Regions from separate parts of the Superficieibacter sp. HKU1 genome, predicted to be linked through region 4. Evidence: predicted binding sites of a transcription regulator. Region 4 holds the regulator's gene; each other region holds the start of a gene.

Region 1 (2,205 bases), 2.3 Mb from region 4:
ACCGAGGTGGCGAGAAAACCGGGCAAATCGAAAGGACGGCGCTGTTCATCGCGTATGTCAGGAATAATTCGCAGCGATAACAGGATCGCAACTAAGCCAATCGGCAGATTAATAAAGAAGATCCAGCGCCAGTCCGCATAGCTGGTAATAAAGCCGCCCAACGGAGGACCGATAATCGGTGCGACCAGCGCAGGCCAGGTGAGGGTGGCGATGGCGGTGATCAGCTGGTGTTTTGGCGTGGTGCGCAGCACCGCCAGCCGTCCCACGGGCACCATTAGCGCGCCGCCTGCGGCCTGAAAAATGCGCATCGCAACAAAACTCTCCACGCTGGTTGCCAGGCCGCACAGTACCGATGCAAGGTTGAAAATGGCCAGCGCCAGGGTAAAGACTTTCCGGGCACCGAACCGATCGGCAATCCAGCCGCTCGCCGGGATCAATACCGCCAGCGTGATGAGATATGCGCTGATGCCAATGTTAAGATCAACCGCCTCTACGCCAAAGGTTTTCCCCATATCGGGCAGGGCTGTGGCGATGACTGTACCGTCCAGAAACTCCATAAAAAAAGCGCCAGCAACCAGTAAAGCGGCGGGTGATAATCCGCGCTTTTCCTTGTCAGAGACTGATTCACTCATTATATGCCTGCCACCATAAAGAAAAAAATCCAGTAAAGGCGCGGATAAGCCGCAGATTTGACATAACTTTTGTTTAATACTTTACCAATACGTGTAAAATTTATGTGATTTTTATCACGTTGTGGTTGATTTTTGTGACGCAGGTCATATTATAGACGTGTAGACAGTAACACCTGCATAACAAAAATCGGAGTACAAAATGAAATTTCGCAAAATCCTGAAAAGCATGTTTGAAAACTACTGCAAAACCTTCAAAGACGTACCGCCAGGCGCTATGTTCTGATAAAAAAACCTGCCACGGCAGGTTTTTTTATGTCTGAATTTCCGCTCTGACATTTCAGCGCGCGTGCGATACTATTACGCCCCTTGAACAAGGAGCGCAATATGTCCGACAATCTGAGTGCCGATCAGGAACTGGTATCCGATATCGTAGCCTGCCAGCTGGTCATTAAACAAATTCTTGATGTTATTGAAATCATCGCCCCCGCTGAGGTTCGCGAAAAGATGTCAGCCCAGTTAAAAGCGATTGATTTCACGATGCATCCCGCCGCCGCCGATCCCGTCACGCTGCGTGGCATACAAAAAGCCATTGCGCTGATCGAAATGAAATTTACCCCGCAGGATGAAGCCCATTAAAAAGCCAGGCGCAAGCCTGGCTTTTTTCGTGGTGGCAGCATCAGAAAAAGGTTTGTACCAGCAGGTAACTTGCGGCACAGGCACAGCTGACGCCGATAAGTCCTGGCAGAATAAAGCTATGGTTAATGATGAATTTGCCGATGCGCGTCGTGCCCGAGCGGTCAAAGCCAATGCAGGCGAGGTCGCTTGGGTAGGTTGGCAGGACAAAATAGCCATAGGACGCCGGGAAGAAGGCGACCAGCATTTTGGGCTCCACGCCGAGCATCAATCCCATGGGGGCGACAGCCGTCAGCGCCGCAGCCTGACTGTTTACCAGTTTTGATACCAGAAACAGAACAATGGCGTAGGTCCACGGATGCGTTTTAACCACTCCTTCCAGCGCCATTTTTAATTCGCTCAAATGGGCCTGAAAGAAGGTATCGCTCATCCACGCGACGCCGAAGACCGAGAAAATCGCCACCATCCCGGCTTTAAATACCGCCCCGTTCGAAATCGTTGTTGCGTTAACTTTGCACACCATCAACATAATGGCCCCGGCGATCAGCATCATCATCTGGATCGTCAGGTTCATGGATAGCGGTGTCAGTTTTCCTTTCAACTCAAATGAAGGACGCAGTTCCGGGATGGCCCCAAGCAGTACCACCACCAGGATCCCGGCAAAGAAAATCCAGGTTGACCAGTAGGCCTGTTTTGGGAAGCGCTGATCCATCAGGGTATCGCTGCTGCCATAAATAAACTCGCGCTGTTTTGGATCCCTGAGCTTTTCCTGGAACTCCGCATCGTCTTCCAGGTTTTTACCACGGCGCAGACTCCACAAAGCGGCAATAGCGACGCCAAACAGCGAGGCCGGAACGGAGACGGCCAGAATTTCCAGGATCCCCCACGCCTGACCCACGCCGTGATTTGCGCCGATAATCGATACCAGTGAGACCACCGC
Region 2 (2,205 bases), 340 kb from region 4:
AAACATGGGGACAAACCGCTGTGGATCGATTAACCCTTCCTTCACCAGGAAGCTGTTATCAAAGAAATGTGACTGCTGATAAAGAAATTCACATCGCGCATCAATAATCGCCCGCTGCTGTTCACAGTAGTGGGGAAGGGCACGCGAAAAGAAGTCCTCTGCTGACTGGCTGCGCTCTGCGACCGCTTTCAGGTTCATCCTGACCAGCGTACTGCCGCCCCCGGCTAACGGCAGTGAGTTGTAACAGCTCACCACGCCATAGTGGCCTTTTGTGAAAATTTTATCATTTATCGGCCCGTTAGCGATGTGTGGTTTACTGCATTCGCAGATATTTTTCGCCACCGACAGCAGCAGATCGCCCGGCGTGACGTCGGGATCGTAGATAAACGTCAGATTGGGGGAAACCTGCTTCAACTCCGCATCGGCGCGCAGAATGGCGCGGGTGACAGGCGTATCCGCCGGGCCGATATTGGCGTGCATAAACGCATCGGGCAGCGTCCTGTCGAGATAGCGCCAGAAACGTTTAATTCGAATATCGATCTCTTCTTGTGTTAGAATTTTAACATAGGGTTGCAGCAACGCATCAAGCTGACCCAGATAGACCGGCATTGAGGTCACGGAAGGGACGTGATGATACAGAATGGTCAACAATGAAAGCGCGTCATCAAGATCCTGCGCGCCTTCAAGTTCCAGCCACGCCGAGCCTTGCTCAAGAAACCTGGCGTAATCCGGCAGAATATAACGTGGCTTGAACGGCGCATGGCCTTCAAACATATCGCAAATCACGCCGTCATCCAGCGCCGCTTGCGCTGCAATCGTCAGCGCCGGAGGAGGTAAAGCATTTTCTGCCTCCAGCGCGAGAAAGTGGCGCTTTTGTTCAGGGCTGAGCACTGGACTGGTCACAATCTGCTGGCAACGTTGTTGCAGCGTGTTATCGCATGGGATGGGCATTGTCGCGTCCTTATTATGCCGTAATGATGCTCTATTCTAAGAAAAGGGAGAGAAGGCGCTTTTGATCCTGATGCCTTCATTTGCAGAAACACGATTGTCGTAAGTGATGTAGATCTCATTACAGCAATGCAAATTTGTACGAAGTTTTCATTAACTGTGATGTATGTCGATATGTAATCGCGAGTGGATGTTAGAATACTAACAGACTCGCAAGGTGAAATTTTATACGGCGACGCCGTGGAGAATCAAATGAGCGATTTAAAAGCAAGCAGCCTGCGCGCACTGAAACTGATGGACCTGACCACCCTGAATGACGACGACACCAATGAAAAAGTGATCGCGCTGTGTCATCAGGCGAAAACCCCGGTAGGCAATACCGCCGCCGTTTGTATTTACCCGCGTTTTATCCCCATTGCGCGTAAGACGTTGAAAGAGCAGGGCACGCCGGATATCCGCATCGCCACCGTCACCAACTTCCCGCACGGCAACGACGACATCGATATCGCGCTGGCCGAAACCCGCGCGGCGATTGCTTACGGTGCTGATGAAGTTGACGTGGTGTTCCCGTACCGCGCGCTGATCGCCGGTAACGAACAGGTTGGTTTTGACCTGGTGAAAGCCTGTAAAGACGCCTGTGCGGCGGCCAGTGTGCTGCTGAAAGTGATCATCGAAACCGGTGAACTGAAAGAAGAAGCGCTCATTCGTAAAGCCTCGGAAATCGCCATTAAAGCAGGTGCGGATTTCATTAAAACCTCGACCGGTAAAGTGCCGGTGAATGCGACGCCGGAAAGCGCGCGCATCATGCTGGAAACGATCCGCGATATGGATGTGGCAAAAACCGTGGGTTTTAAACCGGCAGGCGGCGTACGTAGCGCGGAAGACGCGCAGCAGTTCCTGGCGATTGCAGACGAACTGTTTGGCGCTGACTGGGCGGACTCCCGCCATTACCGCTTCGGCGCATCCAGCCTGCTGGCCAGTCTGCTGAAAGCGCTGGGTCACGGCGACGGTAAGAGCGCCAGCAGCTATTAATCGTTGCCTCTCCTTTTGTCGGCCGGATGCGCCTTATCCGGCCTGCCGCTATCCTTCCACTCTTTTCCTCTGGAGGTCCCTTGTTTCTCGCACAAGAAATTATTCGTAAAAAACGTGATGGTCACGCGCTAAGCGACGAAGAAATTCGGTTTTTCATCAACGGTATCCGTGATAACACCGTCTCCGAAGGACAGATTGCTGCCCTGGCGATGACCATTTTCTTCC
Region 3 (2,205 bases), 1.3 Mb from region 4:
CTGATCTCCTGGGATCTGTTCAAACAGGATGCCGATTATCCCTTCGTTGACTGGAGCTTTGCTGGCACCACTGAAGAAGAGTTTGCGACCCTGATGGCCATCTTCAGGAAAGAAGACAAAGAGGTTTACATCGCCGACTACGAGCACCTCAGCGTTTACGCCTGCCGCATTATCGTACCGGGTATGTCCGATATCTATCCGGTAGAAGATTTATGGATGGCGAACAACAGTATGGGTAGCCATCTGCGCGATACTATTCTGGCGCTGCCGGGCAGCAACTGGGACAAAGAAGACTATCTGAACCTGATCGCCCAGCTTGATGAAGAAGGTCATGACGATTTTACCCGCGTACGCGAATTGTTGGGTCTGGCAACGGGCAGCAATAACGGCTGGTATACGCTGCGTATTGGCGAACTGAAAGCAATGCTGGCGCTGGCGGGTGGTGACACCGAGCAGGCGCTAATCTGGACCGAATGGACTATGGAATTTAACGCCTCTGTTTTCAGCACCGGGCGAGCCAACTACTACCGTTGCCTGCAAACCTTACTGCTGCTGACCCAGGAAGACGAACGCGAGCCGTTGCAGTACCTGAACGCTTTTGTACGAATGTACGGTGCCGACGCGGTTGAAGCCGCCAGCGCGGCATTAAGCGGTGAATCTGCATTCTACGGGCTGCAAGCGGTTGATAGCGATCTGGCTGCCTTCCCGGCTCATCAGTCGCTGTTAAAAGCTTACGAGAAACTTCAGCGCGCTAAAGTAGCTTTCTGGTCACGTCAGGGCTAAATAACCGCGCAAACCATAGGCTTATCTCTGAGTCTGCGTTATATTACGGAGCGATTTTACCGCTCCGTTTTTTATATTTAGAGTATCGGCCGTGAAATGTAATGTTAAAGTTAAATATGAGTAAATGTTATTACTTTTATCTTTTCTTTAATGTTACTTTATATTGTAAATACTCCATTTTAATTAACCGCCGACTGATGAGGCCATAAAAAAATTCAACACAATTTATAATTTTTAAAATTTATTTTTAGTTCTATAATCAATACTTTATCCCTAAATAGCTGTAAAACCATACACTATGAAGGCCTATAAGCCAGGCGAGATATGATCTATATCAATTTCTCTTCTATAATGCTTTGTTAGTATCTCGTCGCCGACTTAATAAAGAGAGAGTTAGTGTGAAAGCTGACAACCCTTTTGATCTAATACTTCCTGCAGCAATGGCCAAAGTGGCTGAAGAAGCGGGTGTCTACAAAGCAACGAAACAACCGATGACCACGTTTTTCCTGGCGATTACCGCAGGCATGTTCATCTCCATTGCTTTTGTTTTCTACATCACCGCCACTACAGGTACTGCTTCCATGCCGTTTGGTATGGCGAAACTGGTAGGCGGCATCTGCTTTTCACTGGGCCTGATTCTTTGCGTTATCTGCGGGGCTGACCTGTTTACCTCAACGGTACTGATTGTCGTGGCGAAAGCCAGCGGTCGTATTACCTGGGGGCAACTGGGTCGCAACTGGCTGAACGTTTATTTTGGCAACCTGATCGGCGCACTGCTGTTTGTGCTTTTAATGTGGCTTTCTGGCGAGTATATGACCGCCAACGGTGGCTGGGGGCTTAACGTCCTGCAAACCGCCGACCACAAAATGCATCACACCTTTATTGAGGCTGTTTGCCTCGGCATTCTGGCAAACCTGATGGTCTGTCTTGCCGTCTGGATGAGCTACTCAGGCCGTAGCTTAACGGATAAAACGCTCATCATGATTTTGCCGGTCGCTATGTTCGTTGCCAGCGGCTTTGAGCACAGCATCGCGAATATGTTTATGATCCCAATGGGTATCGTAATACGTCATTTCGCCAGCCCGGAATTCTGGACCGCGGTCGGTTCCTCTCCGGACAATTTTTCTCACCTGACTATTATGAACTTTATCACTGATAACCTCATCCCTGTCACCATCGGGAACATTATCGGCGGCGGTTTGTTAGTTGGGTTGACATACTGGGTCATTTATCTGCGTGGTAACAATCATCATTAATGATAGTTCCAGGCGTAAATAAAAAGTCCACTTAAGAAGGTAGGTATTACAATGTCCGAGCTTAATGAAAAGTTAGCCACAGCCTGGGAAGGTTTTGCGAAAGGTGACTGGCAGAATGAAGTAAACGTCCGTGACTTCATCCAGAAAAACTACACCCCTTACGAGG
Region 4 (2,205 bases):
CCGCGTGGCTTTGCTCCACCAGCTTTTGCACCTCTTCCGGCTGGTGCAGGCTGACGGAGATATGCTCCTGTAAATCCAGCGCCATCTGGAACATCCAGCGCAGCCGCCGGTAGTTATGATGCTTTTTCTCCGACAACATATAGAGCTGCTGATAGCACTGGGTAATGAGATCCACCGTTTTTTGCTGACGCGCCAGCAATGGCGGCAGCGCTTTTTCCGGATCGGCGTGCTGGGTCAGCATGCTGTATTTAGTCTCGCAGTAGTCCGCCAGCTGTCGGTAAAGCAGGCTTAGCGATTCGCGCAGCGGCTGTTCGCGCCACAGCCAGAACCAGAACCAGTTAAACAGGCCATACCAGACCGTACCGGTCGCATACAGGAGCATTGGCTCCCACACCGGCACTGAACCCGCCAGGCTCAGGGTGAAGATAGCGGCAATTAACGAAGCGGGAAGCAGGCGTGCATGAAGAGGGCTGATCTCCGCCGTAACGCCGAGTATCAGCGCCAGCGCGGTCAGGACCAGCGGCAGCGGCGCACCCTGCGCCAGCAGAAGCTGAACGGCAAGGCTACTGCCAGCAAACAGCGAACCGCCAATAATCAGACGTTTAAAAAAACGCTTATGCGGTGTATCAAGACCGGCAATATTGCAGCAGGCGGGAACCAGGGAAAATAGCAGACCGTACTGGAGGTGGCCGATAATCAGACCTGTAGCCACGGGCAAACACAACACCAGCGTTTGACGTAGTGCGTAGTTCACTTCCGGGTGATAGATAAGCCTGCGCCACATAGAATTTATCGGCGCATTGCAGTGAATGCGCCGGGGTCGAGCTTAGCGAGTGCCGTAGACGACGATAGTTTTACCGTGCGCGGAGATCAGGCTCTGGTCTTCCAGCATTTTGAGGATGCGGCCCACCGTTTCACGAGAGCAACCGACGATCTGGCCGATCTCCTGACGGGTGATTTTGATCTGCATACCATCCGGGTGGGTCATGGCGTCCGGCTGTTTCGCCAGGTTAAGCAGCGTCTGCGCAATACGACCGGTGACGTCGAGGAAAGCAAGGTTGCCCACTTTTTCGGACGTCACCTGTAAACGGCGTGCCATCTGTGCGGAAAGGCGCATCAGGATATCCGGATTCACCTGGATCAGCTGACGGAATTTTTTGTAGGAGATTTCCGCGACTTCACAGGCGGTTTTTGCACGCACCCAGGCGCTACGTTCCTGGCCCTCTTCGAATAGGCCCAGTTCACCGATAAAATCGCCCTGGTTGAGATAAGAAAGGATCATCTCTTTCCCTTCCTCGTCTTTAATCAGCACTGCCACGGAGCCTTTGACGATGTAATACAGCGTCTCCGCTTTTTCACCCTGGTGAATCAGCGTGCTCTTTGAAGGGTACTTATGTATGTGGCAATGAGACAAGAACCATTCGAGAGTCGGGTCTGTTTGCGGTTTGCCAAGCACCATGCGCGGTTATCCTCTGTTATAAGCTATCTCCGGCGGCTAAACGACGTTGCCTCCGGGGTTGCAATCGTTTTCTTCCCGCTGACGGGAAGTTGACTGTCGGTATGCTCCGCAGTCGTTAATCTGATGTCCTTTGCATCTATGTATGCGCAAAGTCAATGTATCACTGTAGCATCCCGTCTGTTTTAGCATAGCTTTTGCCGCCTGTCTCCTGGTGTCTCGCTTCAGCATGACGCAGGTCGCCTTCCGTTGCGAGAATTGTTATGTGCGCGTAATCTGTGAAGAAAATGGCGACACTGGAGTGGATATTATGCAAGCGCGAGTGAAATGGGTTGAAGGGTTAACGTTTCTGGGTGAGTCGGCTTCCGGGCACCAGATTTTGATGGACGGTAACTCCGGTGATAAAGCGCCCAGCCCGATGGAAATGGTGCTGATGGCCGCGGGAGGATGCAGCGCAATCGACGTGGTGTCGATCCTGCAAAAAGGGCGTCAGGCGGTGACAAACTGTGAGGTTAAACTGACGTCTGAACGCCGTGAAGAGGCCCCTCGTTTATTTACCCATATCAATTTGCACTTTATGGTTACGGGGCAGGATCTGAAAGAGAGCGCCGTCGCCCGCGCGGTCGATCTTTCTGCGGAGAAATATTGCTCTGTGGCGTTGATGCTGGGTAAAGCGGTGAATATTACCCATTCGTATGAGGTAGTCGCAGGGTAGGGTTAACGTCCACCGTGTTACCATGTTGCCCGCG

What was found. The regulator CRP, encoded in region 4, controls carbon source genes, mostly activating them, when cyclic AMP is high. The targets are predictions, from matches to a motif close to ATGTGANNNNNNTCACAT.
Region 1: the regulator CRP is predicted to act here: its motif matches at 735-752, upstream of azuC (stress response protein AzuC).
Region 2: the regulator CRP is predicted to act here: its motif matches at 1,053-1,070, upstream of deoC (deoxyribose-phosphate aldolase).
Region 3: the regulator CRP is predicted to act here: its motif matches at 1,106-1,123, upstream of focA (formate transporter FocA).

What each region holds. Positions count from the first base shown of each region.
Region 1 covers NZ_CP119754.1:2,733,507-2,735,711, reverse strand. The annotation lists gene P0H77_RS13170 (MFS transporter) at 1-632, opposite strand, end outside; gene azuC (stress response protein AzuC) at 832-915, shown strand; gene P0H77_RS13160 (DUF2766 family protein) at 1,017-1,268, shown strand; gene P0H77_RS13155 (anaerobic C4-dicarboxylate transporter) at 1,309-2,205, opposite strand, start outside.
Region 2 covers NZ_CP119754.1:810,148-812,352, forward strand. The annotation lists gene P0H77_RS03975 (YjjI family glycine radical enzyme) at 1-951, opposite strand, end outside; gene deoC (deoxyribose-phosphate aldolase) at 1,201-1,980, shown strand; gene deoA (thymidine phosphorylase) at 2,061-2,205, shown strand, end outside.
Region 3 covers NZ_CP119754.1:1,800,546-1,802,750, reverse strand. The annotation lists gene ycaO (30S ribosomal protein S12 methylthiotransferase accessory factor YcaO) at 1-783, shown strand, start outside; gene focA (formate transporter FocA) at 1,182-2,039, shown strand; gene pflB (formate C-acetyltransferase) at 2,091-2,205, shown strand, end outside.
Region 4 covers NZ_CP119754.1:475,032-477,236, forward strand. The annotation lists gene P0H77_RS02215 (YccS/YhfK family putative transporter) at 1-784, opposite strand, end outside; gene crp (cAMP-activated global transcriptional regulator CRP) at 827-1,459, opposite strand; gene P0H77_RS02225 (OsmC family protein) at 1,767-2,171, shown strand.